DNA from 3 places in the Streptomyces sp. KM273126 genome. Region 3 is predicted to be linked to each of the others. Evidence: riboswitches for the same ligand, from Rfam matches in the RefSeq annotation. Region 3 holds a riboswitch; each other region holds the start of a gene.
What was found. Region 3 has a riboswitch for S-adenosylmethionine ahead of E0500_RS45265 (putative leader peptide). Riboswitches for the same ligand answer to the same signal wherever they lie in the genome.
Positions count from the first base shown of each region.

Region 1: another riboswitch for S-adenosylmethionine. It lies ahead of E0500_RS32245 (aminotransferase class V-fold PLP-dependent enzyme); the one in region 3 lies ahead of E0500_RS45265 (putative leader peptide).
Region 2: another riboswitch for S-adenosylmethionine. It lies ahead of thrC (threonine synthase); the one in region 3 lies ahead of E0500_RS45265 (putative leader peptide).

Region 1 covers NZ_SJXB02000002.1:370,703-380,623, forward strand. The annotation lists gene E0500_RS32230 (ubiquinol-cytochrome c reductase iron-sulfur subunit) at 1-520, shown strand, start outside; gene E0500_RS32235 (cytochrome bc complex cytochrome b subunit) at 517-2,154, shown strand; gene trpD (anthranilate phosphoribosyltransferase) at 2,307-3,371, shown strand; SAM riboswitch class IV at 3,747-3,863, shown strand; gene E0500_RS32245 (aminotransferase class V-fold PLP-dependent enzyme) at 4,022-5,419, shown strand; gene E0500_RS32250 (glycerate kinase) at 5,374-6,603, opposite strand; gene E0500_RS32255 (SLC13 family permease) at 6,615-8,030, opposite strand; gene E0500_RS32260 (response regulator transcription factor) at 8,108-8,770, opposite strand; gene E0500_RS32265 (ATP-binding protein) at 8,767-9,921, opposite strand, start outside.
Region 2 covers NZ_SJXB02000001.1:1,547,577-1,557,497, forward strand. The annotation lists partial or broken gene E0500_RS06675 (class I SAM-dependent methyltransferase) at 1-159, opposite strand, end outside; gene E0500_RS06680 (DinB family protein) at 301-831, shown strand; gene E0500_RS06685 (NADH:flavin oxidoreductase) at 936-2,087, opposite strand; gene groL (chaperonin GroEL) at 2,365-3,987, opposite strand; gene E0500_RS06695 (cold-shock protein) at 4,444-4,647, opposite strand; gene E0500_RS06700 (MoaD/ThiS family protein) at 5,109-5,384, opposite strand; gene thrC (threonine synthase) at 5,528-6,832, opposite strand; SAM riboswitch class I at 6,851-7,031, opposite strand; gene E0500_RS06710 (glucosyl-3-phosphoglycerate synthase) at 7,246-8,190, shown strand; gene E0500_RS06715 (trehalose-6-phosphate synthase) at 8,282-9,748, shown strand.
Region 3 covers NZ_SJXB02000002.1:2,679,744-2,689,664, forward strand. The annotation lists gene E0500_RS42565 (ABC transporter substrate-binding protein) at 1-1,578, opposite strand, end outside; gene E0500_RS45265 (putative leader peptide) at 1,790-1,906, opposite strand; SAM riboswitch class IV at 1,941-2,054, opposite strand; gene E0500_RS45270 (putative leader peptide) at 2,810-2,896, shown strand; gene E0500_RS42570 (LLM class flavin-dependent oxidoreductase) at 3,053-4,279, shown strand; gene E0500_RS42575 (NtaA/DmoA family FMN-dependent monooxygenase) at 4,300-5,673, shown strand; gene E0500_RS42580 (LLM class flavin-dependent oxidoreductase) at 5,670-6,764, shown strand; gene E0500_RS42585 (LLM class flavin-dependent oxidoreductase) at 6,757-7,908, shown strand; gene E0500_RS42590 (serine/threonine-protein kinase) at 8,245-9,555, opposite strand.

The sequences.
Region 1 (9,921 bases), 2.3 Mb from region 3:
CATCCTCCTGCGCGACCTCGGCCCGCTGCCCGGCACCAAGCTGCGCCACACGATCTGGTCCAAGGGCAAGCTGCTCGTCAACATGAACACGAACGAGCCGCTGCGTCCCTCCGACATCCAGGTCGGCTCGCTGACCTTCGTCAAGCCCGAGGGCCTGGAGGAGCACGACCACGACTTCCAGACCGAGATCGCCAAGGCCGCGACGATGATCGTCCGCATCCAGCCGGACAACATCAAGGACAAGCAAGAGCTTGAGTGGTCCTACCAGGGCATCGTGGCGTACTCGAAGATCTGCACCCACGTCGGTTGCCCGATCTCCCTGTACGAGCAGCAGACGCACCACGTCCTCTGCCCCTGCCACCAGTCCACCTTCGACCTGTCCGACGGCGGCCGGGTGATCTTCGGCCCGGCCGGCCACGCCCTGCCGCAGCTGCGCATCGGCGTGAACGACGAGGGTTACCTCGAGGCGCTCGGCGACTTCGAGGAGCCCGTCGGGCCTGCCTTCTGGGAGCGCGGATGAGCACGAACGAGAACAACGAGTCCCGCTCCCGCGGGAAGGCACCGGCCGGCGAGCGGGTCGCCGACTGGGCCGACGGCCGCCTGGGGATCTACTCCCTGGCCAAGGCCAACATGCGCAAGATCTTCCCCGACCACTGGTCGTTCATGCTGGGCGAGGTCTGCCTCTACACCTTCCTGATCATCATCATCACGGGTGTCTACCTGACGCTGTTCTTCCACCCGTCGATGAACGAGGTCACGTATCACGGCTCGTACGTCCCGCTGCAGGGGCAGCTGATGTCCGAGGCGTTCAACTCGACGATGCACATCTCGTTCGACGTGCGCGGCGGTCTGCTGATCCGGCAGATCCACCACTGGGCGGCGCTGATCTTCCTCGCCGGCATGTTCGTGCACATGATGCGCGTGTTCTTCACCGGCGCGTTCCGCAAGCCGCGTGAGGTCAACTGGCTGTTCGGCTTCCTGCTGTTCGTCCTGGGCATGTTCACCGGCTTCACCGGTTACTCGCTCCCGGACGACCTGCTCTCCGGCACCGGTGTCCGCTTCATGGAGGGCGCGGTCCTGTCCGTGCCGGTCGTCGGCACGTACCTCTCCTTCTTCCTGTTCGGCGGAGAGTTCCCCGGCGGCGACTTCGTGGCCCGCTTCTACTCGGTCCACATCCTGCTGCTGCCGGGCATCATGCTCGGTCTCGTGGTGGCGCACCTGATCCTGGTCTTCTACCACAAGCACACGCAGTTCGCGGGCCCCGGAAAGACGAACAACAACGTCGTCGGCATGCCGCTGCTGCCGGTCTACATGGCCAAGGCCGGAGGCTTCTTCTTCCTGGTCTTCGGCGTGATCGCGGTCATCTCGGCGATCGCCACGATCAACCCGATCTGGAGTATTGGCCCGTACCGTGCGGACCAGGTGTCCACCGGCGCCCAGCCCGACTGGTACATGGGCTTCTCCGAGGGCCTGATCCGTGTCATGCCGGGCTGGGAGGTCAACTTCGGCGGCCACACGCTCGTCCTGGGTGTGTTCATCCCGCTGATCATCTTCCCGCTGGTGCTGGTCGCGATCGCGGTCTACCCCTTCATCGAGGCCTGGGTCACCGGCGACAAGCGTGAGCACCACATCCTGGACCGCCCGCGCAACGCGCCGACCCGCACGGCCTTCGGTGTCGCGTGGATCACCTGGTACATGGTGCTGCTGATCGGTGGTGGAAACGACCTCTGGGCCACCCACTTCCACCTGTCGATCAACGCCATCACCTGGTTCGTGCGGATCGCGTTCTTCGTGGCCCCGGTCCTCGCGTTCATCATCACCAAGCGCATCTGCCTCGGCCTCCAGCGCCGGGACCGCGACAAGGTGCTGCACGGCCGCGAGACGGGCATCATCAAGCGCCTGCCGCACGGTGAGTTCATCGAGGTCCACGAGCCGCTCAGCCAGGAGCAGCTGCACACGCTCACCGCGCACGACCAGTACGAGCCGGCCCAGATCGGCCCGGCCGTCGACGAGAACGGCGTCACGCGCAAGATCAAGGCTTCCGAGAAGCTGCGCGCCAAGCTCAGCAAGGCGTACTACAACGAGGACAGCCAGATCCCGAAGCCGACCGTCGAGGAGTACAAGGAGATCACGAGCGGCCACGGCCACCACTGATCGCTGCGCTCGCCACGCGCAAGCCGAAGGGCCCCGTCCGTTGTACGGACGGGGCCCTTCGCGATGCTGCGGGGCTGGATAGGGTGGACCCGTTGAGACTCGTGTTGATCCATTGATCCATTGATCTTTGATCCATGACCCAGGAGCGGCTTATGAGCGCTGTGACCCCCGCTGGAGGCGACACCGCGGCGGGCCGCTCATGGCCCGCACTGCTGAACGGACTGCTGGACGGCCGCGACCTCACGGCGGACGACACCGCCTGGGCGATGGACCTGATCATGCGCGGCGAGGCGACGGACGCGCAGATCGCCGGGTTCGTGGTGGCGCTCAGGGCCAAGGGCGAGACCGTCGAGGAGATCGGCGGGCTGGTACGGACGATGTACGAGCACGCCAATCTGATCGAGGTGTCCGGCACGACCGTCGACATCGTCGGTACGGGCGGCGACGGCGCGAAGACGGTGAACATCTCCACGATGTCGTCGATCGTGATCGCCGGTACGGGCGCGAAGGTCGTCAAGCACGGCAACCGGGCCGCCTCCTCCGCATCCGGCGCCTCGGACGTCCTGGAGAAGCTCGGCGTCAATCTCGAACTGACCCCGCAGCGTGTGGCCGAGGTCGCCGAGGAGGCCGGGATCACCTTCTGCTTCGCGGTGAAGTTCCACCCGGCGCTACGCCATGTGGGCGCCGCACGTGGGCAGTTGGGTATCCGTACGGTGTTCAACGCCCTCGGGCCGCTGACCAACCCCGCCAGGGTGCGGGCCCAGGCGGTCGGGGTCGCCGATCCGCGTATGGCGCCCATCGTCGCGGGTGTCTTCGCGGAGCGCGGCAACTCCTCGCTGGTGTTCCGCGGCGACGACGGGCTGGACGAGCTGACGACGACGGCGACGTCCCGGGTGTGGGTGGTCCGGGACGGCAAGGTGACGGAGGAGACCTTCGATCCGCGGGACGTCGGTATCGAACTGGTCCCCGTGGAGGCACTGCGGGGCGGTGACGCGTCCTACAACGCGGATGTGGCACGACGGCTGCTGAACGGTGAGACCGGGCCGGTGCGGGACGCTGTGCTGCTGAACTCGGCTGCGGCGCTGGTGGCGTTGGAGCCCGGGGACGGTTCTCTCGCGGCCCAGATCCGCGCGGCCATGGACAGGGCCGCGGAGTCGATCGACTCGGGGGCGGCCCGGCTGGTGCTGGAGCGGTGGGTCTCGGCGAGCAACGCGTAGCGAACCAGGGTTCTCCTCGCCCCCGCCGCCCCTACCCGTCCCATCCCCAGGGGCTCCGCCCCTTCGACCCCGGCCAAGGGGGCTGCGCCCCCTGGACCCCCAGGGTTCCGGGGCTGTGCCCCGGCCCCGCCTTCGGGGCTCCGCCCCGGACCCCGTTTCGGGGGCCGGCCCCCGCACCCCCGCTCCTCAAACGCCGGAGGGGCTGAACGATCCAGCCCGTCCGGCGTTTGAGGACGAGGCCGTTCAGGCCGTTCAGGCTGGATGGGACGGGTAGGGGTGGCGGGGGCGGAAGAAGCCAGCGGTACCGGCCCGCATCGTTCCGCCATCCGGACACCCCCCTTGCGCCCGAATGATCCTGTGGCAGGATGCTGGGCAGGTCATGAGCGACAGCCACAAGGCCCCGGCCGGCTGTCCGGCAACCCTCCGTCCGTGGCGGGGTGCCCCGGGTGAAGACCGGGCCGTAGGCAGCGAGGTCTGCGGCAAGCGCGGACCAGGGAGCCTTCTGTGAACAAGCGAATGCGATAGGGCCGCAGAGCCCCGCCTCCGCATTTCTCTTTTCTTCATCCCGCCCGTGCCGTGGTTCGCCTCAGCCGCCCGTCGCGCTGTCCGGTACGGAACGGAATTCCGCCTGCTTTCACGGGAGTTCAGCCATGTCCTTCTCCAGCTTTGCCTCCGCCTCCGCGTCGACCTCCACTCCCGCCGCCGACCAGTCCCTTCGCGCCCCGCTGCCAGTCCTGGGACGGGACGTCACCGTCCCGCTCGTGACGGGTGGCGAAGTGACGTACGCCGCGCTGGACTACGCTGCCAGCGCCCCGGCCCTGCAGCGTGTCTGGGACGACGTGGCCGCGTACGCGCCGTACTACGGCAGCGTGCACCGGGGTGCCGGGTACCTGTCCCAGCTGTCCACGGACCTCTTCGAGAACGCCCGCAACACCGTCGCCGAGTTCCTCGACTGCCGCGGCGACGACCAGGTCGTCTTCACCCGCTCCACCACCGACTCGCTCAACCTCCTCGCCGCCGCGCTCCCCACCGACTGCCAGGTCTTCGTGTTCGAGACCGAGCACCACGCCTCGCTGCTGCCCTGGCGGGACGCCCACGTCACCTATCTGAACGCCCCCCGCACCCCGGCAGAGGCCGTCGCCACCGTCGAGCGCGCCCTCGCAGGCCGCGACCCCCACGGACCCGCCCTCGTCTGCGTGACCGGCGCCTCGAACGTCACCGGCGAGCTGTGGCCCGTCCGCGAGCTGGCCGCCGCCGCGCACGCCCACGGCGCCCGCATCGTCCTCGACGCCGCCCAGCTCGCGCCCCACCACCCCGTATCCGTAAGGGAGTTGGACGTCGACTGGGTGGCCTTCTCCGGGCACAAGCTGTACGCGCCCTTCGGCGCCGGCGTCCTCGCCGGGCGCGCCGACTGGCTGACCGAGGCCGAGCCGTACCTCGCGGGCGGCGGCGCGAGCCGGAAGGTCTCCCGGCGTGCGGACGGGGGAGTGGACGTGGAGTGGCACGTCAGCGCGGCCCGCCACGAAGCCGGGTCCCCGAACGTCATCGGCGCCTACTCCATCGCCTCCGCCTGCAAGGCCCTCACCGAGGCCGGGTTCGACACCCTGGTCGCCCGTGAGCAGTACCTGATCGACACCGTCCGCGCGGGCCTCGCCGAGGTGCCCCAGGTGCGCGTCCTGTCGCTCTTCGGGGACGACGCCCCGCGTGTCGGCGTCCTCTCCTTCGTCGTCGACGGGTGGAACAGTTCGCACTTCGCGGCCGCCCTCTCCGCCGAATACGGGATCGGCGTACGGGACGGGCTCTTCTGCGCCCACCCGCTGGTGCGGACGCTCCTCGGCAGTGACCCGGAAGCCCAGGGCGAGTGCGGCGCCCCCGAGGCCGCGCCCGGCGAGAAGTCCCTGAACGCGATCCGGGTGAGCTTCGGTGCCGGTACGCCGGACGAGCACATCGAGCGGTTCCTGGGCGCGGTCAAGGAGCTCGTCCGGGACGGCGCCCAGTGGAACTACCGTACGGAGGAGGGGCGTTGCGTGCCGGACACCTCCGCGTGAGCCGGTAGCCCGGCACCCGCCGCACCCGCCGCACCCGCTGGCAGCCGGGTGCCGAGCCGGATCATCCGCAGGGCGCGCTCCGTGGCGTCCGTGAGGAGTTCCGCGGCCCGGACCAGCGCCTCGGCCAGCGCCATCGGGGCGGGCAGGATGCCGTGGCAGGCGTCCACGCCCGGCACGTCGTGCGCGCCCTCGCCGAGCGTCCCCGCCAGGGCGAGCACCGGCCGCCCGTGCAGCTTGGCACGGCGGGCCACCTCGGCCGGGACCTTGCCGCGCGGCGTCTGGTGGTCCAGCGCGCCCTCGGCGGTGACGACCAGGTCGGCGCGGGCCAGACGGGCGTCCAGGTCGAGGTGGTCAAGGAGCACCTCGAAGCGGGGCAGCAGCCGGGCGCCCAGGGCGGCGAGGCCCGCCCCCAGGCCGCCGGAGGCTCCGGTTCCGGGGCCGCCGTACAGGTCGGTCCCGCCCGCGCCCAGGTCGCGGGTCAGTACGTAGGCCCAGTTCTCCAGGCCCGCCGACAGTTCCTCGACCTGTGCGGGGGTCGCGCCCTTCTGCGGGCCGAAGACGCGGGCCACCCCGCGCTCGCCGCACAGCACGTTGTACGGGTTGCAGGCGACCAGCAGTTCGACGTCCTTGAGGCGGGGGTCCAGGCCCGACGGGTCGATGTGGTGCAGGCGGGGCAGCTCCCGGCCGCCGGGCGGGAGTTCGAAGCCGTCCGCGTCGAGCAGGCGGGCTCCGAGCGCTTGGAGCGCGCCGGCGCCCCCGTCCGACGTACCGGAGTCGCCGCAGCCCACCAGGACGCGTCGTACGCCCTGGTCGAGGGCCGCGCGGATCAGCTCGCCGACGCCGTACGTCGTCGTGGCGCCCGGGTCGCGGAGGCGGTTCGGGACGAGGGAGAGGCCCGCGACCGCCGCCATCTCGACGACCGCAGTGTCCCGGCAGCCGAGCAGCGCGAAGTGGGTGCCGACGGGCTCGCCGAGCGGGCCCGTGGCGGGCAGGGCGACCAGCCGGCCCCCGGTCGAGGCGGCCAGCGCGGCGGCCGTGCCCTCGCCGCCGTCCACCAGAGGGATGAGGTCGATCCGGGCCTCGGGCACGACCCGGCGGACACCCGCCGCGATGGCGTCGGCGGCGGCCTGGGCGGACAGGGACTCCTTGAAGCCGCTGGGGGCCACGGCGATACGGCTGAGCATGAGACGACCTCCTAGCGGGTCAGGGGCACGCCGAGCAGCGGCCACACCGCGACGGCGAAGAGCAGGACGAGAGCGGCGGTCAGCGGCGCCAGGACGGCGGACAGACGCAGCAGGTCGCGCGGGGTGTACGTGGGCGTCCCGGGGATCTCGGCGAAGAGCGTGACCGGTTTCGCGGAGGCGGGGAGCGTGTGGCAGAAGCCCGCCGCCGCGGTGGACGCGAGGGCGGCCGCGACCGGATTGACCCCGGCGCCCACTGCCGCCGCCACCACCAGCGGGACCAGCACCGACGAGCGCGCCGAACGGGACTGCAGGACGAGGTGCGCCGCCGTGCTGACCACGATCACCGCGGTCAGGAACACGGCCGGCGACACGCCCCCGGGGAGCCCGGAGACCAGCCACTTCGCCGCGCCCGAGTCGGCCAGCGCGACGCCCATCGCCATCGTCGCGGCCATGAACAGCAGCAACGACCAGGGAACCGTCTTCAGCGCGTCCTTCAGCCGTACGGTGCCGAGGGCCGGCGAGGACGCGACGACCGCGCCTATCAGTGCCACGACCGCGGGCGGCACCCGGTGGAGCGGCTCGGCGCACCACAGGACCACGACCGTGGCGAGCAGCAGCGCGCACCGGGTCTCGGCCTGCGACCAGGGGCCCGTGACCGGGCGGTCGCTGTGCTGCTGGATCTGCTCGGCGGTGATGTGCACGGGGCCCCGGCGGTCCGCGCGCCGGGTGGTCGTCAGCAGGACGGCCTCGGCCGCCAGATGGGAGGACACCACGGCCAGCGGCAGGCCAAGCAGCAGCCACTCCGTGAAGCCGATCCGGTCACCGGTGGCCTCCCACAGCACCGACACGGTGATCAGATGCGCGCCCGCCCCGATCAGAGTCGCCACCGCCGACAGAAGGATCACGGTTGGAAACAGCAACGCCAGCATCACGACCAGTCGTTTCCGGTCGGAGAGTGCCTTGGCGAGGGCGAGGAACACCGGCAGCGCGAGCGCGGCCCGGCCCGAGGTGGCCGGCACGGCGAAGGCCGTGACCACCAGCGCGGCCGTCGTCAGGTGCGTCAGCTGCCGCACGGTGCGCGCCCCGCCGACCAGGAACACCGCTGCCCGCCCCGCAAGGCCCGTCCGGCTCACCGCCGCCGCCAGCACGAACGCGCAGATCAGCAACCACACCGTCGAGTCGCCCAGGGTGCCGAAGAGCGTGTCGCTGCTGATCACCCCGGTGACCGTGAGCGCGAGCCCGGCGCCCAGCGCGATGTACGTGTCGTCGATCGGCGTGGCGATCCAGGCAGACGTGGCCAGGGCGAAGACCGCGAGCGTGAGACGGGCGTCACCGCCGAGGCCGGGGAAGTTGCCGGGCACCACGAGCAGCGCGCACAGGGACAGCGCCGCACACAGGGCCACGGTCAGGCGGAGGTTCAGGGTCACGTCATCGAGGGTCCTGCCGGGCCGTGAGCCGTCGATGAGCCGCACATGAAGGAAACTTCACGCGGCCGTTCGCCCCGTTACGACGGCAACCGGTACCCCATCCCGCGAACCGTCTCCACCCGCTCCGAGCCCAGCTTCTTCCGTAGCGCGCGCACGTAGACGTCCACGATGTTGGAGCCGGGATCGAAGTCGTACCCCCACACGTGCGACAGGATCTGCTCACGGGACAGCACCTGCCCGGGGTGCCTCAGGAACAGCTCCAGGAGCACGAACTCGCGGGCCGTCAGATCGACCGTCCGCTCCCCGGACCGGGCCCGCCGCGTCCGCAGGTCCAGGCTCAGCGAACCGGACCGCAGCACCGTCACCTCGGGCGCGCGTGCCGCCGTACGCAACCGCAGTCGCACCCGCGCGAGGAGTTCCTCGAAGCGGAACGGCTTGGTCATCCAGTCGTCGGCGCCGCCCTCCAGACCGGCCACGGTGTCCCGTACGGAGTCCCGCGCGGTCAGCACGATCACCGGGATGGTCACGCGGGCCTCCCGCAGTTCGCGCAGGACCGTGAAGCCGTCGCGGCCGGGCAGCCCGATGTCGAGGACGATCAGATCGAAGCCGCCGGTCAGTGCGTACTCGTACGCGGCCTCGCCGTCGCCGACCACGGTGGTCGTGAATCCGCCCGCGCGCAGGCCCTTCTCCACGAAGGCGGCGATGCGTTCCTCGTCCTCGACGATGAGAATGCGGTTCACGGGCGTGCTTCCTCCAGGCTCAGTACGAAGGTGGCGCCGCCGCCCACCGTGCCGTGCAGACGGACCCGGCCGCCATGGGCCTCCGCGATCGCCCGCACGATCGACAGCCCGAGCCCGGCCCCCGAGCCACGGGCGCCGCGCCGGGCCGTTCCGCGCCGGAACCGCTCGAAGATGACCCGGGCGTCCTGCGGTTGGACACCGGGCCCGCAGTCCACGACGTACAGCTCGACGCACGAGCCGTCGGCGCGGGAGCCGATGCGGATGGTCTGGCCCGCCGTGGTGTGCTGCACGGCGTTCTGCGCGAGCTGGACCATCGCCTGGGTGATCCGCTGGGGGTCCAACTCCACCTCACGGTCGGCGACTTCGGCGAGCTGCCAGTCGCGGTCGCCGAGGGTTCGGGCCTTGACGTAGACGTCGGCGGTCAGTTCGGCGAGCTGGACGGGCTCCGGGGTGACGAAGTCGGGGCGCTCGGCCTTGGCGAGCAGGAGCAGGTCCTCGACGATGCGGCTCATCCGGTCGAGTTCGTCGGTGACGAGGCGGACGGTCTCCTCGCGCTCGGCGGGATCGTCGCCCATCAGCTCCAGATGGCCGCGCACGATGGTGATCGGGGTGCGCAGCTCGTGACCGGCGTCGTCGACGAACTCCCGCTGGGCGGCGAAGGCGCGCTCCAGCCGGTCGAGCATGGCGTTGAACGTCTCGGCGAGCGCGGCGACGTCGTCGCGTCCACGCACCGGGATACGGCGGGTGAGGTCCTGCTCGGTGAGCTGTGCGGCCGCGGCACGCACCAGCCGTACGGGCTGCAGGATCCGCCCGGCGACCACCCACCCGATCCCGGTCGTCAGCACCAGCGCCACCCCCGAGATGGCGAGCAGTATGCGGAACACCTCGTCCACGCCCGCCTGTTCGCGCCCCGGGTGGAAGGCGACGACGAACGCGGCGTCCGGTTCGCTGCCGTGCCGGGCGACGGCGACCTTGGCCCAGCGGATCTCGCCCGCCGCCCGGTGCAGGATGCCGGTGGAGTCGGGCGAGTCGTAGATACGGCGCCGGGCGTCGGCGTCCTGGTGCAGGGGTACGGCGACCGGGATGTCGCGGGGCGGCTGGATGATCTGCGCGGGGCCACGGCCGTCCCGGCCCACCAGCCCGATCAGCTC
Region 2 (9,921 bases), on a different contig from region 3:
GGCCAGGTCCCCACTCCCGCACCCGACGTCCAGCGCACGGTCGGAGCGCGGGGGCAACTGTCGCAGGAGCCACGGGTGGTAGTACGCGTTGTGGTCCCAGGGGTGCTCGGCGTTGAAGCGGTACAGCGCTTGCAGGAGGCGGTTCGGCAAGAGCGTCATCTGGCCAGTTCACCAGAGGAGCACGAGCGAATTGCCCCTCAGGCACGACGGGGGAGGAGCCAAAGCGGTCAGGAACTGACCTACATGGGTCCTAGCGTGTGGCCATACCGACGGAACAGACATCCACGGAGGGCCCACGCCATGAACGCCACCGCAACCCTGGCCACCGACGAGCGCACCGACCTGCTGGACACCCTGGCCAAGCACCGGCACTTCCTGCGCTTCACCACCCGCGACCTCACCGACGAGCAGGCCGGCCTGCGGACCACCGCCGGCGAACTCTGTCTGGGCGGACTGATCAAGCACGTCACGTCGGTGGAACGCAGCTGGGCGGACTTCATCCGCAACGGCCCCTCGGCGATGGGCGACTTCACCGCGATGACCGAGGCCGACTGGGCCCGGCGGGCCGACGAGTTCAAGATGCTGCCCGGTGACACGCTGGCCGGTGTGCTGGCCGAGTACGAGGAAGTGGCCCGGGGGACCGACGAGTTGATCGCGTCCCTGCCCGACCTGGACGCCGCCCAGCCGCTGCCCAAGGCCCCTTGGTTCCAGCCCCAGGCACATTGGTCGGCTCGCAGGGTGCTCCTGCACATCATCGCCGAGACCGCCCAGCACGCCGGTCACGCCGACATCATCCGGGAGTCCCTGGACGGCGCCAAGACGATGGGCTGACCGCCTCCCGGGGGCTCAAGTCCCCGGTTCCGAGCCCTCTTTTCAAGGCCGCCGGGAGCCGGGCGCCCGAAAGCGCCCGGCTCAGCCGACGAGCTGACGTCCGTTCAGCTCAGCGTCCCCAGCGACGCCGCGTCGTACGGCGCCAGCTCGTCGAAGCGGCCCGCCAGCACCTTCGCCGCCCACTCCGGGTCCTGGAGCAGGGCGCGGCCGACGGCGACCAGGTCGAACTCCTCGGCCTCCAGGCGGTCCAGCAGGTCGTCGATGCCCCGGATCGTGGAGCCCTCGCCGGCGAACGCACGGATGAAGTCGCCGTCCAGGCCCACCGAGCCGACGGTGAGGGCCGGCTTGCCGGTGAGCTTCTTCGTCCAGCCCGCCAGGTTGAGGTCGGAGCCTTCGAACTCGGGGAGCCAGTAGCGGCGCGTGGAGGCGTGGAAGGCGTCCACACCGGCCGCGGCCAGAGGCGTCAGCAGCGCCTCCAGCTCCTCCGGGGTCTCGGCGAGCTTCGCGTCGTACGCCTCCTGCTTCCACTGCGAGTAGCGGAAGATGACGGGGAAGTCCGGGGACACCGAGTCCCGTACCGCCGCCGCGATCTCCGCCGCGAACTTCGTACGGGCGACGAGGTCGCCGCCGTAGGCGTCCGTGCGGCGGTTGGTGCCGGACCAGAGGAACTGGTCGATCAGGTAGCCGTGCGCGCCGTGCAGTTCGACGCCGTCGAAGCCGATGCGCTCCGCCTCGGCCGCGGCCTGGGCGAAGGCGGCGATGACGTCGTCCAGGTCCCGCTGGGTCATCTCCTTGCCGGTGCCGGGCGTGCCGTCGAGGCGCAGGCCGGAGGGGCCGACCGCCGGGGCGTCCGTGAACGGGGGGTCGCCCGCCTTGCGCACCATGCCGATGTGCCACAGCTGCGGCACGATCGTCCCGCCCGCCGCGTGCACCGCGTCCGCCACCTTCGCCCAGCCGGCGAGCTGCTCCTCGCCGTGGAAGCGCGGGACGCTGTCGCTCTGCCCGGCCGACTCGTGGCCGACGTACGTGCCTTCGGTGACGATCAGGCCCACGCCCGCGGCGGCGCGGCGCGCGTAGTACGACACCACGTCCTCCCCGGGGATGCCGCCCGGCGAGAACTGCCTGGTCATGGGCGCCATGGCGATCCGGTTCGGGACGGTCAGTCCGTTGATCGCGACGGGCCGGGACAGGATCTCGGCGGCGCGGGAGGCGGGGGTGGCCGGGGATGCGGGGGTGGCGGGGACGGCAGACGTCACGGTGGAGCTCCTCGGAGGTGGTCGTCGGCAGACGCCGAGATGGGGGCGGGAGACGGGGAGGGCCGGGAGACGGAGACAGGGGCAGGGGCATGGGGCATGGGGTTTCGGGCGGTATATGCATACGCATCTACTGCCGTACTGATCAACTGCCCCGGCCCGCACCACATTCCGCCGGCTCGCCCTCCCGCGCTGTGACCCCGGACACGCCCGAGGGCGGCACCCCTGGAGTAGGGGTGCCGCCCTCGGTACCTCGGACGGGCCGATCCGGAGAACCGGATCAGAAGTCCATGTCACCGCCCGGCATGCCGCCACCGGCGGGCGCGGCGGCCTTCTCCGGCTTGTCGGCGATGACGGCCTCGGTGGTGAGGAACAGCGCGGCGATCGACGCGGCGTTCTGCAGCGCGGAGCGCGTCACCTTGGCCGGGTCGGGGATGCCCGCTTCGAGCATGTCGACGTACTCACCGGTCGCGGCGTTCAGGCCCTCACCGACGGGGAGGTTGCGCACCTTCTCGACGATGACGCCGCCCTCAAGGCCGGCGTTGACCGCGATCTGCTTCAGCGGGGCCTCGAGCGCGAGCTTGACGGCGGCGGCACCGGTGGCCTCGTCGCCCTCCAGCTCCAGCTTCTCCAGAGCCGTGGAGGCCTGGAGCAGGGCCACGCCACCACCGGCGACGATGCCCTCCTCGACGGCCGCCTTCGCGTTGCGCACGGCGTCCTCGATGCGGTGCTTGCGCTCCTTGAGCTCGACCTCGGTGGCGGCACCGGCCTTGATGACGGCCACGCCGCCCGCGAGCTTGGCCAGGCGCTCCTGGAGCTTCTCGCGGTCGTAGTCGGAGTCGCTGTTCTCGATCTCGGCGCGGATCTGGTTCACGCGGCCGGCGACCTGGTCGGTGGAGCCGGCACCGTCGACGATGGTGGTCTCGTCCTTGGTGATGACGACCTTGCGGGCGCGGCCCAGGAGGTCCAGGGTCGCGTTCTCCAGCTTGAGGCCGACCTCCTCGGAGATGACCTCGCCGCCCGTGAGGATGGCGATGTCGCCGAGCATGGCCTTGCGGCGGTCACCGAAGCCCGGGGCCTTGACGGCGACGGACTTGAAGGTGCCGCGGATCTTGTTGACGACCAGGGTCGACAGGGCCTCGCCCTCGACGTCCTCGGCGATGATCAGCAGCGGCTTGCCCGACTGCATGACCTTCTCCAGGAGCGGGAGCAGGTCCTTGACGTTGGAGATCTTGGAGTTGGCGATGAGGATGTAGGGGTCCTCGAGGGCGGCCTCCATGCGCTCCATGTCGGTCGCGAAGTACGCCGAGATGTAGCCCTTGTCGAAGCGCATACCCTCGGTGAGCTCCAGCTCCAGACCGAAGGTCTGGGACTCCTCGACGGTGATGACGCCTTCCTTGCCGACCTTGTCCATCGCCTCGGCGATGAGCTCGCCGATCTGGGTGTCGGCGGCGGAGATGGAGGCGGTGGAGGCGATCTGCTCCTTCGTCTCGACCTCCTTCGCCTGGTCGAGGATGGCGGCGGACACGGCCTCGACGGCCTTCTCGATACCGCGCTTCAGGGCCATCGGGTTGGCACCCGCGGCCACGTTGCGCAGGCCCTCCTTGACCAGCGCCTGGGCGAGGACGGTCGCGGTCGTCGTGCCGTCACCGGCGACGTCGTCCGTCTTCTTCGCGACCTCCTTGACCAGCTCGGCGCCGATCTTCTCGTACGGGTCCTCCAGCTCGATTTCCTTGGCGATGGAGACACCGTCGTTGGTGATCGTGGGGGCGCCCCACTTCTTCTCAAGGACGACGTTGCGGCCCTTGGGGCCGAGGGTCACCTTGACGGCGTCGGCGAGCTGGTTCATCCCGCGCTCAAGGCCGCGCCGGGCCTCCTCGTCGAACGCGATGATCTTGGCCATGTGAAGTGGTCCTCCCGGACGGATGGGGTCCCCCCGTGCTCGAAGCTAAGCCGAGAGCTCGGGGGAGGATTGCTCCGGACCGTGCTGGCGCCCGCGACGGACGGCTCGCCTGCCTGTGGGTCCCTGCCCCACGCGGCCGGCGGGCCTCACCGACCCGGTCCTCGTTGTCACTCTCACCTTCAGAGTGCTAACGCCCAATGATTAGCACTCGACCCCTGCGAGTGCAAGCGCCTGGGGATGATCCGCAGGTGAACGCGCCCGTGCGCCCCCGCCCGGATACAGGACGCGGTCCGGGGCCTGGTCCAGGACCTGGACCAGGACCAAGACCTGGACCTGGACCTAGACCTGGACCTGGACAGAACGAAGGGCTCGTACCCCGCGGGACAACTACCCGTGGGACACGAGCCCTTCGAAAGTGAAACGAAGTGCGTCGCTGCTGTTCAGTCGGCGCGTGCTTCAGCCGGCCAGACGGACCATGTCCGCCTGCGGCCCCTTCTGACCCTGCGAGATCTCGAACTCGACCCGCTGGCCCTCCTCCAGGGTGCGGTAGCCGTCCATCTGGATCGCGCTGTAGTGGACGAATACATCCGCACCACCGTCGACCGCGATGAAGCCGTACCCCTTCTCCGCGTTGAACCACTTGACGGTGCCCTGAGCCATGCCTAACTCCCCTATTACTGGCCCTTGCACAGATCCACACTTCGCGGATCCGGGTCAGACCTCACCCCCCAACGGTTGGGGGCGTGCGCCGGAACGCGTCGACCGCGGCTGAATGTATCTGTCCAACTGCCGTCTGCAACAGGTCAATCGGACGAGAAATCTGGACAGGCCCGGTCGGGAATGTACGGAGAATTCACCTGACTTCAGGGCAAGTCGGGCCCCGCAAAAGGAACATAAGGCGCGAATACCTCGCCGACCTTCGCCCACTTTGGCTACTTCATATCGGGCGCACGGCAAGAACCCATATGCGCACGGCGTGAAACCGGAGCCTGAAGCGAACCGCGTTCCCCAACTCTACCGTGCTCAACCATAGAGAATGGCCCCCTCCGCTTCTCTCACGGAGGGGGCCATTCGATGAACTCTCGGTAACCGAAGTTACCGAAGGTAATTATGGGTGCCGCTCAGCCTCCGGCGACGGCCGGAATGATGGACACGCCCGCCCCCTCCGGGGTCGCCGTCTCCAGCCCCTGCTCGAAGCGGACGTCGTCGTCGTTCACGTACACGTTCACGAACCGGCGCAGCTTGCCCTGGTCGTCCAGGACCCGGGCCGCGATGCCGGTGTGGTTCTTCTCCAGGTCGGCGATGACCTCGCCGAGGTTCGCACCCTCGGCACTGACCTCGGCCTGACCGTCGGTGTAGGTACGCAGGATGGTGGGGATGCGGACGGTGACGCTCATGGGGTGAGACCTCCGGTCAGGTACTGCTCGTGGTTGATGGGGGGGCAGCGCCCCCATCAGGGGCGCGGGGAACTGCGCGACCAGCCACGACGGACCCGCAGCCTTGAACGGACCGCAGTCTTACGGCGCTCCGAGCGGAGCGATCACGCGAGGCCGGCCTCACGGAACGAGTCGAGGCTGGGGCGAATCGTCGCCGTCAGTCCCGTACCCGCCACCGCGTCCAGTGTCTTGAGGCCGTCGCCGGTGTTGAGGACGACCGTGGTCAGGGTCGGGTCCAGCACACCGTTCTCGATCAGCTTGCGCGTGACACCCACGGTCACGCCACCCGCCGTCTCGGCGAAAATGCCCTCCGTGCGCGCCAGCAGCTTGATCGCGTCCACGATCTGCTCGTCGGTCACGTCCTCCACGGCGCCGCCCGTCCGCCGGGCGATGTCGAGGACGTAGGGGCCGTCCGCGGGGTTGCCGATGGCGAGCGACTTGGCGATGGTGTCCGGCTTCTGCGGCCGGACGACGTCATGGCCGGCCTTGTAGGCGACGGACACCGGCGAGCAGCCCTCGGCCTGCGCACCGAAGATCCGGTACGGCTTGTCCTCGACGAGCCCGAGCTTGATCAGCTCCTGCAGACCCTTGTCGATCTTCGTGAGCTGGGAGCCGGAGGCGATCGGGACGACGATCTGGTCGGGGAGCTTCCACCCCAGCTGCTCGCAGATCTCGTACGCCAGCGTCTTCGAGCCCTCCGCGTAGTACGGCCGCAGGTTGACGTTGACGAAGCCCCAGCCCTCGCCGGCCGGGTCGCCGATGAGCTCCGAGCAGAAGCGGTTGACGTCGTCGTAGTTGCCCTCGATGCCGACGAGTTCACCGCCGTAGACGGCGGCCATGACGACCTTGCCCTGCTCCAGGTCGTGCGGGATGAAGACGCAGGAGCGGAAGCCGGCGCGGGCGGCGGCGGCCCCCACGGCACCGGCGAGGTTGCCGGTCGAGGAGCAGGAGAGGGTGGTGAAGCCGAACGCCCGCGCGGCTTCCAGGGCCTGGGCGACGACCCGGTCCTTGAAGGAGTGCGTCGGGTTGCCGGAGTCGTCCTTCACGTACAGACCGCCGGTGACGCCCAGTTCCCGGGCCAGGTTGTCGGCCTTGACGAGGGCGGTCCAGCCGGGGTTGAGGTTCGGCTTGCCGGCCACGTCGGCGGGGACGGGCAGCAGGGGTGCGTAGCGCCAGATGTTCGCCGGGCCGGACTCGATCAGCTTGCGCAGCTCTTCGGTCTCGTACGCGGAGAAGTCGTATGCGATCTCCAGCGGGCCGAAACACTCCTGGCAGGCGAAGAGCGGGCCGAGCGGCACCCGGTGGCCGCACTCGCGACAGGACAGAGCGGCGGCGGGGCCGAGGTCGACGGTGGAGGCGGCGTTCGAGGTGCCAGGATTCGTCGTGTTTCCAGCAGTCTGCACAGCCATGTGAGGCGAGGCCCTTTCTCCTCATCTTCCTCACGACGCATCTCGCCGTGAGACGGATTTGGCACCTTCCCTAGCCGCGAGCCTCGCGAAGCCGATCTACGGTGATCTGTGAACGATCGACGCTGATCGGGTACGAGAACCGGCTGGAGGGTTGCCGGGGCTTCATCGGGCCGTGTCCCTCTGCCCCTCTGGATGAGCGGTATGCGGTTGTGTATGCCGTTGTTGATCATTGAAACGCAAAGGTGACCCCGCAATGCGATGGTCATCCGCGTTGTTCAAGACTGTAACCGAAGGCCAGGACAGTTGAGATAGACGTCCGAACCGCGAGATGGATCACACATCAGCTCGTGTGATCGATCCGCGTGATCGAGAAGACCGATCCGCAGTGATCGAAAAGTGAGGAGCCGCAGACCGTGCTGAACGAAGTCGAGCGCTGGCTGAGCACACGCTCCTGGTCCGTGACCGATCGCCCGCTCCACCGCATCCTGGCCGCCAAACGTTCCTCGGGCCAGTCGGTCAGTGTCGTGCTGCCCGCGCTCAACGAGGAGGAGACGGTCGGCGAGATCGTCGCCGCGATCCGTCGTGACCTGATGCAGCAGGTCCCGCTCGTCGACGAGATCGTCGTCGTCGACTCGGGATCGACGGACCGTACGTCGGAGGTGGCCGCCGCCGCGGGCGCGACGGTGGTGCACCGGGACGAGATCCTCCCCCGCATCCCGGCCGTGCCCGGCAAGGGCGAGGTGCTGTGGCGTTCCCTGCTGGTGACCAGCGGGGACATCGTCTGCTTCGTCGACGCGGACCTGAAGGAGTTCTCGTCGGACTTCGTCTCCGGGATCGTGGGGCCGCTCCTCACCGACCCCGGCGTCGACCTGGTCAAGGCGATGTACGACCGCCCGCTGGGCTCCGCGGCCGGCCAGGGCGGCCGGGTCACGGAACTCATGGCCCGCCCCCTGTTGAACATGCACTGGCCGCAGCTCGCGGGCTTCGTCCAGCCCCTGGGCGGCGAGTACGCGGCCCGCCGCTCGCTCCTGGAACAGCTGCCCTTCCCGGTCGGATACGGGGTGGAGCTGGGCATGCTGGTCGACGCCCTGCACCTGGTGGGCCTGGACGCCCTCGCCCAGGTCGACGTCGGCGTCCGCAAGCACCGCCACCAGGACGGCCAGGCCCTCGGCCGGATGTCCGCCGCGATCTACCGCACCGCCCAGCTCCGCCTGGCGCGGGGCCATATGATCCGCCCCTCCCTGACCCAGTTCGAGCGGGGCGAGGAGGGCTTCGAGCCGCGCACGTACTCGGTGGACACCGAGGAACGGCCTCCGATGGCGGAGATCGAGGAGTACGTGGAACGCAAGGCGGCGTGAGCGGAGTTCGGGGGCTGCTGCGGTGGCCGGTGTTGGCCGCCCAGCGGAACCGTACGTTTGAGCGGATGCGACAAGGGCTAGGTTGACGAGCATGGCTTCCGCTTCTGCCGACGGCGCCCGCGTCCTCGTCGCGTCCAACCGCGGCCCTGTCTCGTACGCCCTGGACGAGAGCGGCGGGCTCACGGCCCGGCGCGGCGGAGGCGGCCTGGTCTCGGGGCTGTCGGCGATCGGGCCGGAGGCCGGCGCGGTATGGGTGTGCTCCGCGCTGAGCGACGGCGACCGCGAGGCCGTACGGCGGGGAATCGTGGGGGCGGGGCCGGAGGCCCCTCCGCAGAAGGGCGGTGGTGGGCGACGGGTGGGAGAGCCCGGCGTCCGGATGCTCGACATCGACGCCGCGACACACGCGGACGCGTACAACGGCATCGCGAACTCGGTGCTGTGGTTCGTGCACCACATGCTGTACCAGACGCCCCTGGAGCCGGTCTTCGACGCGGAGTTCCGGCGGCAGTGGGCGTCGTACGAGGCGTACAACCGGGCGTTCGCCGAGGCGCTGGCCGAGGAGGCGGCGCAGGGTGCGGCCGTGCTGGTCCAGGACTACCACCTGGTCCTGGTCCCGCGGATGCTCCGCGAGCTGCGCCCCGACCTGCGGATCGGCCACTTCTCGCACACACCGTGGGCGCCGCCGGAGTACTTCCGGATGCTGCCCGACGACATCGCGGCGAAGGTGCTGAGCGGCATCCTCGGCGCGGACCGGGCGGCGTTCCTGACGCAGCGCTGGGCGGACGCCTTCACGGACTGCTGTCACGCGGTGCTGGGCCCCGGCATCCCGTCGGGGACGCGGATCGGGGTGCACGGCCTCGGAGCCGACGCGGACTTCCTCCGCCGGCGGGCGCACGAGGCCGACGTGGACGAGCGGATGGGCGCGCTGCGGGAGCAGATCGGTACGGCGCCGGACGGGAGCCCGCGGCGGTCGATCGTGCGCGTGGACCGCACCGAGCTGTCCAAGAACATCGTGCGGGGGCTGCTGGCGTACGGGCAGCTGCTGGAGGACCGGCCGTCGTGGCGGGAGCGGGTCGTCCACGTGGCGCTGGCGTACCCGTCCCGGCAGGACCTCAAGGTGTACCGGGACTACATGGACGAGGTGCAGCGGGTCGCGTCCGCGATCAACTCCCGTTACGGCACGGCGGACTGGACGCCGGTCGTGCTGCATCTGAAGGACGACTTCGCGCGCTCGCTGGCCGCGTACCGGCTGGGGGACGTGGCCCTGGTGAATCCCATCCGGGACGGTATGAACCTGGTCGCCAAGGAGGTGCCGGTCGTCTCCGACGAGGGGTGTGTGCTGGTGCTGTCCCGGGAGGCGGGGGCGTACGAGGAGCTGGGTGACGACGCGGTGGTGGTGAATCCGTACGACATCGGGGGTACGGCGCGGGCTCTTCACGAAGCGCTGTCGATGTCGCCGGGTGAGCGTGCCGAACGCACGAAGCGGCTCGCGGCGGGGGCGACGGCGCTGCCGCCGACGCAGTGGTTCCTGGCGCAGCTGCGCGCACTGGACGCCTAGCTTTCCTTCGCCCCCGCCGCCCCTACCCGTCCCATCCCAGGGGCTCCGCCCCTTCGCCCCCGCCCAGGGGGCTGCGCCCCCTGGGCCCCCAGGCCCCCGGGTTTCGGGGCTCCGCCCCGGCCCTCGCTTCGGGGCTCCGCCCCGGACCCCCGCTCCTCAAACGCCGGAGGGGC
Region 3 (9,921 bases):
CTTCCTCGACACGCCCAGCTGGGTCTGGAGCTCCACCACCGGCACGTTGTACGCGTTCTGCACGATCAGCTTCTGCGCTTCGTCCACCAGCTGCTCGCGCTTCGCGGTGTCCGTCGTCGCGGCCTGCCCGGACAGCGCCGTGTCCAGTGAACTGGCGGGCAGGCGGTAGAAGTTGGCCATCTCGGTGGAGAAGGAGCTGCGCAGGATGTCGGGGTCGGAGCGGGTCACGTTGCCCCACACCACGTCGAAGTCGCCCGACTGGAGCGTGGTGGCGAACTGGCTGACCTGGAGCTGCTTGAGCACTACGGCGACCCCCACGGCCTCCAACTGCTGCTGGACCAGCTCCAGTGCGGGCTGGTTGGTTGCCGCGTTGGGGAACCAGGTGATGGTCAGGCTCAGCTTCTTGCCGTCCTTGGCGCGGGTGCCGTCGCTGCCCGCCGGCCAACCGGCCGCGTCCAGCAGGGACTTCGCCCCGGCCGCGTCAAAGGCGAGGTCCGAGGAGAGATCGGTGTAGTCGGGTGTGGTGTGCGCCAGGACGCTGGTCGCCGGTTGAGTGCCGGTCGGGAACACGGTGTCCGCGATCTGCTTTCGGTCGATGGCGGCGAGGATCGCCCGGCGCACCTTCGTGTCCTTCAGCACGGGCCGCGCGTTGTTGAGCCCCAGGCCGAACACCACGCCGGGGTTGGCCCGGTGCTGGAGGGTGATCTGGCCGCCCTTGAGTGCCGCCTCGTTGGCCTTGCCCACGCTGCTGATCGCGTCCACCTGACCGGACTGGAGACTTCCGGCCCGGACACCCGCCTCGGGTACGACCTTGAACACCAGCGTGTCCAGGTAGGCCTCGCCCTTCTTGGACCACAGCGAGGAGCCCCAGTCGTACCCGGTGCGCTTGGCCAGGGTGATCGACTGGTTCTGCACATACTGCTTCAGCACGAACGGCCCGGACCCGATCACTCCGTCGCTGCACTTCTCCTGCGGCGCCTTCTTCACGCTAGCCGACGACTCGATGCCCAGCGAGTGGGTCGAAGTCGCCTGGAGGAACTGGGCGTTGGGCTCCTTGAAGGTCACCTTGACGGTGAGCGCGTCCACCACGGTGGTGCTCTTGACGCCGCTCAGATAGCCCTGGGCCAGCACCCCCAGGGCGCCGAGCTTCGGCACCGCGTCGAAGTTGTCCTTGACCACCTGCGCGGTCAGCATGGAGCCATCACTGAAGGTGACACCCGACCGCAGATGGAACGTGAACGTCGTCGCGTCGGCGTTGACGTCCCAGCTCTTGGCCAGCCACGGCACGATCTTGCCGGTCTCGGGGTCCTGGTCGGTCAGGGAGTCCACGGTCTGGCGCACCGAGTAGATGCTTTCGTTGCTGCCGACCTGCTGCGGATCCACGCAGCCGGCGTCCGAACCCACCGCGAAGGTCAAGGTGCCGCCGGACTTCGCCCGGCCGCTTCCGCTGCCGGAGCCGTCACCGCCCGAACCGCAGGCGGTCAGCAGAACACTGGTGGTCAGCAGGGCGGCCAGGGGCGCCCATCGGGAGGTCCCGAAAGCCGGTCGGGAGAGTCTGAAATCGGGGAGTGCTGTCACGGAGGGGTTTCTCCTACTCGTGTCACCAGGCACAGGGTGCCGTGCGAGGCACTGCCGTGCATGGGCGTGCGGCCCCGGCCGGATCGACACCGGCAACGGGGGAGCGCTGTACAGACGGGGGTCAGGGGGCGACACCGAGAGCGGTGGCAAGGGGAAAACCACGAAGGAGCCGTGGCCGGTGACGGACGTCAACCGGCGTCGGCCGGGCTCGTCAGGCCTGACAGAGGCAGCTGGTCGAGCGCTTCAGATCGATGTGGCGCCGGCGCGAGAGCCGGGAGAACGCCGTGGCGTCGACGAAGGAGTCAGCCGGGTCACCACAGTGCCGCATGCCGGTCCTCCCTGTCCCCGGCCCCGGTCCCGGGGCCACGCGCTTGCGGGAATCGTCGGTGATCCCGCCGGGCTTTCACCTGGAGCACCCCACCGCGCGGGAGGGTTGCCGGTCAGCGAGCCAGGGCTTGACGCTGACACTCAATGCCGGTCGCGATGCTACGGAGCGGTCTTCTCGTACGTCAATGCCGGAATCGGGTGCCCTGTTCGAGAAGGCGGGACCGTCTCACGTGCCGGGACGCGTGGTGGACGCTCCTTGCGCCGTGTGCTTTGATCCGGCCATGGAGACCGCAGGACAGGCACGCACCGTGCTGCTCGACCCGTTCTGGGTGGGCCGCCGCGCAGATCAGTTCGACCAGACCTGTCGCTGACCCCTGGCTCCCTTCGGTCCTTTCTCCGCCCGTGTACTGCCGTGCCCTCGCGCGGATTTGGACCGGCGTCGCCGCCCGCCTTCTTCGGCGAACACGCTGTGCGGCCCTTCTCACGCCGCCCCGGCCGCCCGGCCATCCTGAGGGCTTCCGGTATGACGCGTCCGTCGCGCGCACCACCCTGACCGACCCATCGGAAAGAGAGGCATGGCCGACAACAGCATCGCTCCGGCAGGGGTGTTCACCGCGCGCTGCGGGTCCGCGACGACCGGATCTACTGGAGCACGGGTCCGGTGTCCAACGTCGGCAGCGCCATGCAGGGTGTCGCGCTGGACTGGTACCCAGCCGAGAGCGGTCGCGCTTTCAGCGCTCTCAACGCCGTGTCCTTCACCGTCCTCGGCCATCGTCCTGGTGCGCAGCCCCACGAGCAGGGGAAGGGGAACATGCCGAGAGACCGTCGTGTTGTGACTCAGGACGAGATCTGTGAGGCGCCGCCGACGCGGATGACCGAGCCCCGACGGACAGAGGTGACGGACATGACAGGTGTGCTGCACGCTGTCCGCCTCCACTCCCGGCCGCACATCGATCTGCAGCGCGTGGCCGGCGCGCTCTGTTGCTCCTGACCCCTCCCCCAGCCTTCGGCCGGGGGGAACCCCGTCTCGCTGCGCTCGCCAGCCGCCGTAGCCCCGTTTCGTGTGCGGGCCGGTGATCTCTCGTACGGACTTCCAGGAAGGCACTCACCCGTGTCCTCATCTCCCCTCTCAACGCCCTCTTCTCCGTTGCACCTCGCTGTCGCTCTCGACGGCACCGGCTGGCACCCCGCCTCCTGGCGCGAGCCGGTGGCCCGCCCCCGGGACCTGTTCACCGCCGGATACTGGGCCGATCTGGTCGCCGAGGCCGAGCGCGGCCTGCTCGACTTCGTGACCTTCGAGGACGGCCTCGGCCTGCAGTCCTCCCACTTCCTCGAACCGGACGGCCGCACCGACCAGGTCCGTGGCCGTCTGGACGCCGTCCTCGTCGCCGCCCGCATCGCTCCGCTCACCCAGCACATAGGCCTGGTCCCGACCACGGTGGTCACCCACACGGAGCCGTTCCACATCTCCAAGGCCCTCGCCACCCTGGACTATGTGAGCACCGGCCGGGCCGGCCTCAGGGTGCAGATCACCGCCCGCCCGAACGAGGCCGCGCACTTCGGCCGCCGCACGATCCCCCGCATTGACGCCTACGAGAGCCCGGCCGCGCAGGAGGTGATGACCGACCTCTTCGACGAGGCTGCCGACTACGTGGAGGTCGTCCGCCGGCTCTGGGACAGCTGGGAGGACGACGCGGAGGTCCGGGACGCCACCACCGGGCGCTTCATCGACCGCGAAAAGCTGCACTACATCGGCTTCCAGGGCAAGCACTTCAGCGTGAAGGGCCCGTCCATCACCCCTCGCCCGCCGCAGGGCCAGCCGGTCGTCACCGCACTCGCTCACCAGACCGTCCCGTACCGGCTGGTGGCCCGCTCCGCCGACGTCGGCTACGTCACCCCGCACGACGCCGGCCAGGCGCGGGCGATCGTCGCGGAGATCCGCGCCGAGCAGGAGGCAGCCGGACGCGCCGATGAGCCCCTGCACGTCTTCGGCGACCTGGTGGTCTTTCTCGACGACGACGCGGCCGAGGCTGCGGCACGCCGAGAGCGCCTTGACTCCCTCGCCGGTTCCCCGTACACCAGCGACGCTCGCATCTTCACCGGCACGACCGCCCAACTCGCCGATCTGCTACAGGAGTTGCAGTCGGCCGGCCTGAGCGGTTTCCGGCTGCGTCCCGCCGTCCTCGGCCAAGACCTGCCGGCGATCACCCGGGGCCTGGTCCCCGAACTCCAGCGCCGCGCTGCCTTCCGTCGTGCCTACGAGGCCGACACCCTGCGCGGACTGCTGGGCCTGGCCCGCCCCGCCAACCGCTATTCCCCCGAGTTCTCGGCTTCGCTCGAACCCGGGGGGACCCCCATCGCTGCCACCGCCTGAGCCGGAGGGACCCGTACGACATGAGCAAGCCCCTGAAGCAGATCCACCTGGCCGCGCACTTCCCCGGCGTCAACAACACCACCGTGTGGAGCGACCCCGAGGCGGGCAGCCACATCGAATTCAGCTCCTTCGCCCACTTCGCGCGCACTGCCGAACGAGCCAAGCTCGACTTCCTCTTTCTCGCCGAGGGGCTCAGGCTGCGCGAACAGGGCGGGAACATCTACGACCTGGATGTCGTCGGCCGACCCGACACCCTCACCGTCCTCGCAGCGCTCGCCGCCGTCACCGAGCACCTCGGCCTGACCGGCACCATCAACTCCACCTTCAACGAGCCCTACGAGGTCGCCCGCCAGTTCTCCAGCCTCGACCATCTCTCCGGCGGCCGCTCGGCCTGGAACGTGGTCACCTCCTGGGACGCCTTCACCGGCGAGAACTTCCGCCGCGGCGGCTTCCTCCCGCAGGAGCAGCGCTACTCCCGGGCCAGGGAGTTCCTCGCCACCGCGGGGGAGCTCTTCGACTCCTGGCACGACGACGAGATCCTCGCCGACCGGGCCACCGGGACCTTCCTGCGCGACGCGAAGGCGGGCGCCTTCGTCCACACCGGCCAACACTTCGACATCCACGGCCAGTTCAACGTTCCACGCAGCCCGCAGGGCCGCCCGGTCATCTTCCAGGCGGGCGACTCCGAGGAGGGCCGCGAGTTCGCCGCCTCCGACGCCGACGCGATCTTCAGCCGGTACGCCACCCTGAAGGAGGGCCAGGCCTTCTACAGGGACGTCAAGAGCCGCCTGGCCAAGTACGGCCGCCGCCCCGATCAGCTGCTGATCCTGCCCGCCGCGACGTTCGTCCTCGGCGACACCGATGCCGAGGCCGCGGAGCTGGCGCGCGAGGTGCGCCGGCAGCAGGTCAGTGGTGCCACGGCCATCAAGCACCTGGAGTTCGTCTGGAACCGGGACCTGTCCTCGTACGACCCGGACGGCCCCCTCCCCGACATCGACCCGGATCCCGGCGAGCAGCACATCGCCCGAGGGCGCGCCCAGGTGCGCATGTACCGCGATCCGCCGGCCACCGCGCGCGAGTGGCGGGAGCTGGCCGCCGCCAACAACTGGTCGATCCGCGACCTGGTCATCGAGACCGGCAACCGGCAGAACTTCATAGGCTCACCCACCACCGTCGCCCGGACCATCAACGACTTCGTCCAGGCAGACGCCAGTGACGGCTTCATCCTCGTCCCGCACATCACCCCGGGCGGCCTCGACGTCTTCGCCGACAAGGTCGTCCCGCTGCTCCAGGAGCAGGGCGTCTTCCGTACGGAGTACGAGGGCCCGACCCTGCGCGACCACCTCGGCCTCGCCCACCCCGACGGCATACGCAGCGAGCGGGTGGCGTCGTGAAGTTCCTCGCCATCACCCTCATCGTGCACGCGCCGCATCCGGTGACCGGCGTGCAGAAGCCCACCAGCGAACGCTTCCGCGAGGTACTCGACAACGCCCTGCTCGCCGAAGAGCTGGGCTTTGACGGGTTCGGGGTGGGGGAGCGGCACGAGCGGCCCTTCATCTCCTCCTCACCACCCGTGGTCCTCAGCCACATCGCCGCACTGACCAAGCGGATCCGCCTGTTCACGGCCGTGACCACACTCAGCCTGCTGGACCCGGTGCGCGCCTACGAGGACTACGCCACCCTCGACCATCTCTCCGGCGGACGCCTGGAGTTGATCATCGGCAAGGGCAACGGCGCCGCCCAGCGCGAGCTGTTCCACGTCACGTCCGAGGACCAGTGGGAGCGGAACGCCGAGAGCTACGAGGTGTTCCGGCAGATCTGGCGGCAGGACAAGGTCACCGCCCAGACTCGCTTCCGCCCGGAGCTGACAGACGCCGAGGTGTGGCCGAGGCCGCTGCAGCAGCCGATCCGGGTCTGGCACGGCAGTGCGACCAGCAGGGAGTCGGTCGACCTCGCGGCCCGCTACGGCGACCCGCTGTTCTCGGCGAACGTCACCAACCCCATAGAGCCGTATGCCGAGTTGATCCGCCACTACCGCGAGCGCTGGAAGCACCACGGGCACGATCCGGCCGGTATCGCCGTCGGCGCGGGCACGGCGGGCATCCACGTGGCCCGTACGTCCCAGGAGGCGATCACCACGTACCGGCCCGTGTTCGAGGGCAACCTGGCGTTCCAGAAGCGGCTGGGCCTGGAGCCGGTCTTCCCGACCGTCGAGGACTTCGTCGAGCGCAGTTCGGCACTGATCGGCAGCCCGCAGCAGATCGTCGACAAGGTGCACCGCTACCACGAGCGGTTCGGTCACACGGTGCTGCACCTGCACGCGGACGCAGGCGGCTTGACGGACCGTCAGCATCGCGCCTCGCTGGAACTGTTCCAGTCCGAGGTCGCTCCCGTGCTGCGGCGCGAGATCCCCGACCCACCGTTCGCATGGGGCCCCGTGCTTCCCACGCCACCGATCCCCGAGGAGGAGCCCGCCCATGTCTGACATCCCCCTCGGCGTCCTCGACCTTGTCCCGGTCCCGTCCGGCGCCACGGCGGCCGACGCCCTGCGTAACTCCATCGACCTCGCACAGCGGACCGAGCGGCTCGGCTACGCCCGCTACTGGTTCGCCGAGCACCACCTGAACCCCGGTGTGGCCGGAACGTCCCCCGCCGTCGTTCTGGCCCTGACCGCCTCGGCCACCTCCACCATTCGGCTCGGTTCCGGGGCCGTACAGCTCGGCCACCGTACGGCGCTGTCCACCGTGGAGGAGTTCGGCCTGCTCGATGCACTGCACCCGGGCCGACTCGATCTCGGCCTGGGCCGCTCGGGCGGCCGACCACCGGGACAACCGGCTGCTCCGCTGCCGACCGCGACCCCGGTTGTCGACGGCCGCGCCCCGAACGGCCTGCTCATCCCGCCCCGCTTCTCCTTCGAGCACCTGCTCGGCTCACCCCGCCTCGCCCTGCAACGCAAACTGCTCCTGCTGCCGGGCGCCGAGTCACAGGACTACGCCGAGCAGATCGACGACATCCTCGCCCTGCTGGCGGGCACCTACCGCTCTCCGGAGGGCGTCGAGGCGCACGTCGTGCCGGGCGAGGGGGCGGACGTGGAGGTGTGGATCCTGGGCAGCAGCGGCGGCCAGAGCGCGGAGGCCGCAGGCGCACGGGGTCTGCGCTTCGCCGCGAATTACCACGTCAGTCCGGCCACGGTCCTGGAGGCGGTGGAGGGCTACCGGGCCTTCTTCCAGCCCTCCGACTTCCTCGACAAGCCGTACGTCAGCGTCTCGGCGGACGTCGTCGTGGCCGAGGACGACACCACCGCCCGTGCACTCGCCGCCGGCTACGGCCTCTGGGTTCGCAGCATCCGCACCGCCGAGGGCGCCATCGAGTTCCCGACACCGGAGGAGGCACGCGCCCACACGTGGACCGACGAGGATCAGGCCCTCGTGCAGGACCGCGTCGAGACGCAGTTCGTCGGCTCCCCGGGCCGGGTGGCCGACCAGCTGGAACAGCTGCAGGAGGCCACGGGCGCCGATGAGTTGCTCATCACGACGATCACCTACGACCACGCCGACCGGGTCCGCTCGTACGAGCTGCTCGCGGAGGAATGGCGCCGCAGGGGTCACTCCTCTCCCCAGTCGAGTTGATGCTCGGGAGTTCCTACCGACCAGCCGTACGCGATCGCTTCGGCGCGGCCCGCCTCGTCGCCGCGCCGATAGCGACTGATCCGATATGCGGCTGGCGCCGCGTGGCCTTCCCGGCGAAGACGACCACGCGCTCGTCACGGGCGGTGAAGCCGGCGTACCAGCCAGTTCTCCGGCTCCAGCACCTCGGCGAACGCGTCCGCGAGCCCGCCGACGTTGTCCCTTTCGACGCTGCGCGCTGCGATAAATGGACGGCACGTCGGCAGGGTTGACCTGCGAGAAGGTTCGCGAACTCCGCAGGAACTTCCCGGGCCTGCTCTTATGGCCCGTATCGCAGGATCAGTCCTCGTCGTCCTTGGCTTGCCGCTTCTTGTCGTCCTTGCCCTTCTTCGCGTCGGGCTCGCTACGTGCCTGGTCGTCCTCCTCATCGTGTCGGCCGTTCGCGTTCTCCTCACCGCCGACCGGGAGTGCGGTCGGAGCTGAGGGCGTGGCCGGGGGGCCGCTTGGCTGCGAGGACGGAAGCGGGCTCGTGGTCTGCGGTGGGTCCGTCGACGGCGCCTCCGCCGAGCTGTGTTCGGGGGAGAACAAGGCCATGCCGACAAGCAGTGCCGCGACGAAGACGAACGCTGCTGCCGCGGCTTTCGCTGCTTGGGGCCGGTGTGCGACGAAGGCGCGTACTCCCGGCCGCCGTCGTCGCCGCGTCCGGTGCGCTGGAGCGGTTCCGCCGAGCCGGGACGGGAAGGCATACGTGGTCGCGGTGCCTTCTGCCGTGGCCCCTGCCTCCGGCCTGGGGCGTGTCACGGGTGCGGGCACAGAGGCTGCTGGCAGGGGCTCGGGGCGTCCCAGCCAGGAGCCTGCGGCGAACCACTCGGCTGCCTGGCGTGCTGTCGGGCGGTCCTCGGGCCGCTTGGAGAGGAGGCTGAGCAGGTAGTTTTCGAAGGCGGGTGGCAGATCGACGCCGAGTTCCCGTGGCGGCACGGGGGCTGTGTCGAGGTGCTGGTGGAGGATGGCGATGGCGGTGTCGGCCTCGAACGGTGGTCGCCCGGTGAGGAGTTGGTAGAGGACGCAGCCGAGCGCGTAGATGTCGGCGGCCGGGCCGGCGGGCTTACCCAGAGCGCGCTCGGGGGAGAGGTACAAGCTCGTGCCGACGATTTGTCCGGTCGCGGTGAGCGCGGCGCCCGGGTCGTTCACGAACCGGGCGATGCCGAAGTCGCCGATCTTCAGGGCTCCGCCTGCGTCGAGGAGTAGATTGCCGGGTTTGATGTCCCGGTGCACGATGCCCTGTTCGTGCGCGGCGGCGAGCCCGGCGGCGGCCTGGGCGGCGATGCGGGCCACCTCCTCGGCCGGCAGCTTCCCGGCGGCGGTGAACACGCGGGCGAGACTGTCGCCCTCGACCAGCTCCATCACCAGGAACAGCCGGCCCTCGTGTTCGCCGAAGTCGAGGACGCCGACCACGTGGGGGTGGCTGAGCAGCCCCGCGGTCTGGGCCTCCAGCCGGAAGCGAGCGGCGGCGGTGGGGTCGGAGTCCTGGGCGAGGAGAAGCTTGACGGCCACCGGTCTACCGAGCATCTCGTCGTACGCCCGCCAGACCTCTCCCATCGCGCCCCGCCCGATGACGTCGTGCAGCCGATACCGGCCCGCTGTCAGCACCTGCTGCTTCATCCTCACGTCCGAGACGACTCGATTGCTGTCGGCCATGTCCCCGCGAGGACGGGTGACGTGGAGGTGCCGCAGCGGTCTCAGCCTACTGGAATGATCATCGACCGTTCGCCGCGAACACCGATCAGCGGCCCGGCCGACCCGCGAGGCTCTCGTGGCGCGGGCCCGCGCTCAAGGTGCGCTGCGCGACGGGGTCACCGAGACCGACGCCGCACCGATTCGCCGCAGTGCTCGACGCCGTCATGGCCCTGCCAGGCGAACACCCCTCCGATCTGTGGCGACGCTGTCTGGCGATCATTCTCGACGGGCTCCGCGCCCAGCCGCGCCAGACACCGTTGCCCAGTCCAGGCAGCGTCG